Regions from separate parts of the Bartonella sp. LJL80 genome, predicted to be linked through region 2. Evidence: riboswitches for the same ligand, from Rfam matches in the RefSeq annotation. Region 2 holds a riboswitch; each other region holds the start of a gene.

Region 1 (2,320 bases), on a different contig from region 2:
AGTTTCCCAGCCCACCGTTGGCCACTCGTGATCCGATTGGATGATGTTGCTGATGCCTAGAATCTTCGTGATATAACCGGGGGCGCCGAGCTGTCCGGCAACATAGGGATCAATATCCAAATCAGCGCTCGAATACCAAAAAACTGCGCTGAGTTTGTCTTTAGGAATGGATTTTACTTTATCGATCGCAGCTTGTTCTCGCGCCTTTAGGTCGGCAATCAGCTTTTGTCCTCGATCTTGGACATTAAAGATACGCGCAAGTTCATTGATTTCCTGATAAATCATATCCATCGAAAATGGCTGTGTTCGTAAACCATCGCCGCCGGCCATATTATCTTTTCCGACGCAATCCGCCGGAGCGGTATAGACGGGAATATCAAATTCGGTGAACTGGTCATATGTCGCAGAACTTCCGGCAGGGCCGATGACCCACTCTTGATGACTTGCAACCAGATCTGGTTTTTGTTCTACAATGCTTTCGAAGCTTGGAATATCCCGTGACAGAACTTTGACATTCTTATCCAATTCGGCAAATTGCGGCATTACGGCTGAATACCAAAGTGCAGTGCCCTTGACCTTGTCGGCTAAACCGAGTGCATAAAGGATTTCAGTCGTGTTCTGTCCGACGGATACAACCCGTTGGGGTGCCTTCGAAAAGGTAATGACGCGCCCGCAATTTTTCAATGTTAACGGATATTGGGTTTCTTCGGCCTTTGCCGCGGTGCAGCCAATAATGACCGATGCAGCAAGAGCTGCCGTGGAGAGTATGTGTTTGAATGGTTTCAATATCATCGTGTATTTCTTTTAATATCAATGGTTTGCCAATAACCGGCATTTGTCAGTTGCGTAGAAAATTGCCGGTTACAATGACAACATGTTTGCAAATGCCGATTAAGCTGCGTGATAAAGCCTCTGCTGCACCAGGCCGCTATTTGACAGGCGGGAAAATGTTTTCGCCAATGCAAGAACGGCGAGGTCTACCAGCGGTTCGACAATGATCACACTCATATAGGCTACGCCAAAGCTGGACACATTAGCCAGAGTTGCCATACTGAAACCTTCACCGTAAAATGCCCAGAAGCCAACCCATAAGACAATACCTGCCTGATAGGATGTGGACAGGGCAAGGGCTTGCGCATATTTGACATCTTTATAGGCGGTTTTTTGCGGGATGATCTTCTTAGCGATGAGGCTCATCGCATAAAGCGGTACGAGCAGTGTTGTAACATTCATACCATATTGCGGCAGATCAAACGGCGCAAAAAACACTCCTTGTATTAATAGGCCGATCGCCAAACCTATGGCGGCGGGACCCGCGCCAAAAACAAGAAATAACGTTGAACCGAGAATCAAGTGAACCTCGGATACACCAACAGCGTGGTGCGGCAATATTTCAAAAAAGCTGAAAACCAAAGCGGTACTGACCACCGTGCGAACACAAAACGAAATGACGTTCGGATCTTGTTTGAGGGACTGCCATGCCATTTTGGCAGCCAGTCCAAATGAACCTACAGCCGTTGCGTAACTCAATACAATTTTAGCGCCCGTTACGACGCCCGGTTCGATATGCATATTGCTTCTCCTTTGCACCCACCGTGCTCTCGAGTTATGTTATGTCGGAGGTTGAAAACCTCGCATGACGGCAGGTCTCCTGGCTTGCGGATAAACGCGCCATACCAGCCTTCCCGTTATTCACAGTGGCTTGAGCGTGATGCTCGATGGTGAGGCGCTGCCGCGCACAGTTGCGGGGGCAGCCACGGCTTAAATTCCTTTTCAGGTCAATTCTTCCGTGTTCCCTATTATTCCCCTTCAGAGCCTTCTTACAGGGGAACCGTCATGGCGTGACTATAGACAATTTGCCCATAAGCGCAAGCATGTGCCGCTTGTATGAGCAATCTTATGCATGTATTTCGCGTTCACGTTTAATATTCCCTTTTGTGTTAAGTTCAGAATATCATACATAAAAAAACCCCGCCAAAATGACGGGGTTTAATATCTTCGAGCATTTCGAAAAACACTCAAAACCTACCTAAGACAACCACCTTCAAAACTTTTGCAATGATGATATTGGCTGGCTTAGACAGAGATATTATACAGCGGCAAGATTGCCGGCTGCTGATTTACCTGAACGGCGATCCTGAAGAACTTCATAAGAAATCTTCTGGCCTTCGTTGAGGCTGCTCATGCCGGAACGTTCAACAGCGGAAATGTGAACGAAAACGTCCGCGCCGCCATCATCAGGCTGGATAAAGCCGAAGCCTTTTGTTGTGTTGAACCACTTAACTGTTCCTGTAGACATAGGAAACTCCTTGAATAATAA
Region 2 (2,320 bases):
GCGCTGGAGAGGAGAATTGAAAATGCGAGGAACCCGGTGGACAGTGAAAGCGCAAGCGAGCTTTGTGCCGGAGTGATGTGGTAATGGCTGGCAAAGGAAGGCAATAGGGGTTGAACGCAATAAAGCAGGGAAAAGGTTGCAAAACCGGCAAAAAACATGCCTATGCTGATACGCCGATATAAAGCTGTACCACTCTTTACGCCAATCTCAGCCTCGAAGGCTGTTGCGGACATCATCGGCTTTCTCCAATTATTTCTTCCCGCATATGTTATGCTTCGGGCTATATGATTTTTACGCAGTTGTGTATTCATATTGCCGATATGACGCGTCAATAATTCGTGAGCTGCGATTTTGGAAGCGTGTCCTCAAAAGTGTGAAACGCATCCGCGGGATAGACAATTCGCTGGATTGTCTATTTTTCCAGCTTCTATAAATATAAGACACGTTTGGAAAAGAAGCGTGTCCGCAAAACTTTGAAACGCATCCGCGGGATAGACAACCCATTCCGTTATGATTTTGTCGGTTGTTATGAACGCTCAATGCTGATCGAAAGAGCATGACTGGAAGCATCGGACACTCAGCCGGAGATAGCCGGTTTTTCGAGCAAATATGATGTGGCGATGGCAACGGAAAGGCATCTCTGAGCGCTGCCAAGCTTTGTTCTTCTCGCGCTATAGTCCGATCTTGTCAAGAGCATGAAAATTCGACGAAACACATGCATTCAACAATCGTCCGGTGAAAATGTTTGTATAGCAGTTGATTGATATTGACCTTAAACGAACAACATATACTATATCTAGTGTTCAAGGTTCTTTTTGATTCGATGTGAGTCAAAAAGCTAAGAGGGAATTCGGTTAGGATGTTTCCGGTGCCGAAGCTGCCCCCGCAACTGTGAATGGTGAGTGCAAGCCTCTATGCCACTGAAGTGGATGCTTTGGGAAGGCGGTTTGCATATGAAGCCATAAGCCAGGAGACCTGCCTTGGGTTAGAATGTCAACGGACGGGGTGTTCCGCTGTGGCTTTTGTCGGGTGGTCTTCATCTATGGCATTGCTGCTGCGCTTGTCCCGTCAAACTTCGGGAAGGAAGTTTATGCGCAGTAGAAAAATTATCCTTGGTCTTATACCCCAGTTTTCACGGGGTACATGAAGGCAACTTCAAAAAATCAGATCTACATTCCGATAGGTGTTCCAACCTGATAAAAGCGCTTGGTTTTCAGGGAGCGCAGCGCACAGTCCGCGCAAGCATTTTGGAGCTCTTCACACAACTGCACACATATAATCTGCCAAGGTGTCCCGGGGCGGAGCTTAGCCTTACTTCGTTTAAAGAGAGAAACAATGACAATCACCATCTATAGCAAACCGTCTTGTGTTCAATGCAATGCCACCTATCGCGCCATGGATAACAAGGGTCTTCCATATAATATTATCGACGTATCAGAAGATGCTGAGGCATTCTCTTATGTTCAGAGTCTTGGCTATCGTCAGGTGCCGGTTGTCGTTGCAGGTAAAGACCATTGGGCGGGTTTTCGGCCGGATATGATCAACCGGCTCGGCTGAAATGGGGCTACTGGTTTACTATTCGAGTGCCACCGGCAATACGCATCATTTTGTCGAGCAACTGGGCCAAAAATTGCTCCGGTTGGATAAAACTGCGGCCGCGCCCTTAATCAACGAACCTTATGTTCTTGTTGTGCCGACATATGCGGGTTCAGAGGGACAGGGCGCTGTACCGAAAACGGTTATTCGCTTTTTGAATGAACCGGAAAACCGGAAGTGGCTACGCGGCGTTATTGCCGGGGGTAATCGTAATTTTGGCTGGACATATGCACTGGCAGGAAAGGTCATTGCTGAAAAATGCAATGTGCCCTGCCTCTATCGTTTTGAACTGCGTGGAACGTCCGAGGATGTAAGCCTCGTGATACAGGGACTGGAAAATTTATGGAACCAAAACTAAACGGACATTCGGGAGATATGACGCCTCCGCAAGACTATCATTCACTCAATGCGATGCTCAATCTTTTCGATGAAAACGGTCGTATCCAGTTCGATCAGGATAAGATGGCGGCTCGCCAATATTTCCTGCAACATGTCAATCAAAATACCGTTTTCTTCCATAATCTAAAGGAAAAGCTCGATTATCTGGTGGATGAAGGTTATTATGAAAAAGCAGTTTTGGAACGCTATGATTTTGCCTTCATTAAAAAACTGTTCAAAAAGGCCTATGGGCTGAAGTTCCGCTTTCCCACATTTTTGGGCGCGTTCAAATATTATACCAGCTATACACTGAAGACCTTTGATGGAAAGCGCTATCTGGAGCGCT
Region 3 (2,320 bases), on a different contig from region 2:
GGATTTGCGGTTTTCAATATCGTCTTCGGTTCCGATACCCAAGCCCAATAACAGATCGATTCCCAAGCTGCCAAATTGTGCCGGTACCATCTGCGCCACACGATCACTATGCGATGCAACAATGCTGCGGACTTTATCGAGTGTTTCTTCATCGAGCAGGTCGGCTTTATTTAACACGATAAGATCCGCTGCATGGATCTGGTCTTCAAAAAGCTCCTCAAGCGGGCTCTCATGATCGAGCGATTCATCCTGTTTACGCTGAGTATCTATTTTGTCATGATCATCGGCAAAACGACCTTCGGCAACGGCTGGTGCGTCTACCACTGTAATAACACCGTCAACAGTGACTTGCGTTTTGATTTCCGGCCAATTGAAGGCAGCCACCAAAGGTTGAGGCAAAGCCAGACCAGATGTTTCAATGACAATGTGGTCTGGCCGATCTGGTCTATCGAGAAGTTTCGACATTGTGGGAATAAAATCTTCCGCCACAGTGCAGCAAATACAGCCATTATTCAGTTCGATCACATCTTCTTCACGACAATTTTCAATGCCGCAACCTTTAATCAATCCGCCATCGACACCAAGGTCGCCAAATTCATTGATGATCAGCGCTATCTTCTTACCTCCGGCATTTTCCAAAAGATGTCGGATCATAGTCGTCTTACCAGACCCCAGAAAACCGGTAATAACGGTGGCCGGTATTTTACTTTGCAGGAAATTTTGATCTGACATAGGATTTAGCCTTTTAACTTGAGCGGCAATCCTGCCGCAATGAAATAAACTTCACTTGATATAGCCGCAATAGCCTGATTGAGCGTGCCCGCATGGTCGCAAAATGCTCGCGCCAGCGCATTGTCTGGAACAATGCCTAATCCCACTTCACTTGAGACCAACACAATATCAGCATCCAGCGCTGAAAGACCGTCCACGAAACTTTTGATGGATTGGGAAATATCTTCCTCGTAATGCATGAGGTTGCCCAACCATACGGTTAGACAGTCGACAAGAATGGCGTGGCTGTTCCCCTGATATTGCAACAGCGCCGCTAACAAAGCGATGGGGGCCTCGCATTCCAACCAATATTGGTGGCGTCGCGCGCGATGGAGGTCCACACGCTTTTGCATCTCCTGATTGAAGATTTCCGCTGTGGCCACGTAAACGGGTTTCTTGCCCTTTGCCAGCACCAGCTCTTCTGCAAAACGCGATTTACCCGAGCGTATTCCGCCCAAAACCAGCGTCAATTTTGCCAAAACAACCTCCGTGTCGGCGTTACCGGATCATTCCGGTCGGTTTGAGCATTATTGCCCTTATTCCGGCAGGTCTCCTGGCTCATATGTCGACAAACAAAACCGCCTTCCCGATCAATCAGTGGCTGCCAAAGTGTCTTTGGCCTGGCTTGTTCTCATATTCTACAGTCGCGGGGTCGGCTGCGATAATGATGTCCGAATTGGATCCATCTTCCGCATTCCCTTTTGCTTTTTGTTATGAATTTCTCCACCACAAAAACCGGAAGCTTTGAAAATAGCGTTTCAGATATCAACGTGCAAGCGCAAAAAGCGCATTGACGTCCACCACTTTTTCCAACTGTTCAGCGATACGGTCAAGCGCGCGGTCCACCTTGTCGTTGTGGTTCACGCCATCGGAAGCGCCCCCTAATGATTGAAGAAAATGATGACGAAAGGCATCTGCCTGGAACAAGCCGTGCAAATAGGTTCCCCAAACGCGCTTATCGCGAGAGGCGGCACCATCTACCCGACCATCAATCTCAACAATTCCGTTCTGTGTGTCCGGACCTGTGGTCTGCCCAAGGTGTATCTCGTAACCGTTAAGTGGCAGACCGGTTTCTATATGTCGAGCGGTTACGTTGCGTGTGACTTTTTCCGGTCCCATCTCCGTTTCGATATCGAGCAGTCCTAACCCCGCAATGTCGCGTACCGGGCCGTCTTTTCCATGTTGATCGACGATTCTATTGCCAAGCATCTGAAAACCACCACAGATACCGATGACATGACCGCCATTATGCGCATGGTCGATAATCGCCTTTGCCCAACCTCGTTCACGCAATGCGGTCATGTCGGCTATGGTGGATTTAGACCCCGGAATAACGACGAGATCGCATGTGATGGGAAAGGCTTCACCCGCGCGGATAAAAATTACCTCGACATCACTTTCTTGAAGTAGCGGATCCAGATCATCAAAGTTGGCAATATGAGGCAGGATTGGAATCGCTATTTTTATTTTGCCGTTGGACTTTGATTTGTAGTGCTCCAGCGCCATCGAATCTTCTGCGGGAAGGCAAGCAACATCGTTCAACCACGGA

What was found. A riboswitch is a leader RNA that binds a small molecule or an ion and turns the genes downstream of it on or off. The one in region 2 is predicted to bind cobalamin.
Region 1: it holds a riboswitch for cobalamin, as region 2 does, so the genes downstream of both, ACYSNS_RS11315 (energy-coupling factor ABC transporter permease) here and nrdH (glutaredoxin-like protein NrdH) in region 2, are expected to answer to the same signal.
Region 3: it holds a riboswitch for cobalamin, as region 2 does, so the genes downstream of both, cobU (bifunctional adenosylcobinamide kinase/adenosylcobinamide-phosphate guanylyltransferase) here and nrdH (glutaredoxin-like protein NrdH) in region 2, are expected to answer to the same signal.

What each region holds. Positions count from the first base shown of each region.
Region 1 is NZ_JBTXLM010000007.1:32,031-34,350, reverse strand. It holds gene ACYSNS_RS11320 (ABC transporter substrate-binding protein) at 1-792, opposite strand, end outside; gene ACYSNS_RS11315 (energy-coupling factor ABC transporter permease) at 892-1,572, opposite strand; cobalamin riboswitch at 1,625-1,851, opposite strand; gene ACYSNS_RS11310 (cold-shock protein) at 2,090-2,299, opposite strand.
Region 2 is NZ_JBTXLM010000002.1:120,012-122,331, forward strand. It holds gene ACYSNS_RS04800 (MFS transporter) at 1-236, opposite strand, end outside; cobalamin riboswitch at 790-997, shown strand; gene nrdH (glutaredoxin-like protein NrdH) at 1,336-1,557, shown strand; gene nrdI (class Ib ribonucleoside-diphosphate reductase assembly flavoprotein NrdI) at 1,559-1,954, shown strand; gene nrdE (class 1b ribonucleoside-diphosphate reductase subunit alpha) at 1,939-2,320, shown strand, end outside.
Region 3 is NZ_JBTXLM010000009.1:57,606-59,925, forward strand. It holds gene cobW (cobalamin biosynthesis protein CobW) at 1-732, opposite strand, end outside; gene cobU (bifunctional adenosylcobinamide kinase/adenosylcobinamide-phosphate guanylyltransferase) at 738-1,250, opposite strand; cobalamin riboswitch at 1,298-1,526, opposite strand; gene ACYSNS_RS12675 (cobyric acid synthase) at 1,537-2,320, opposite strand, start outside.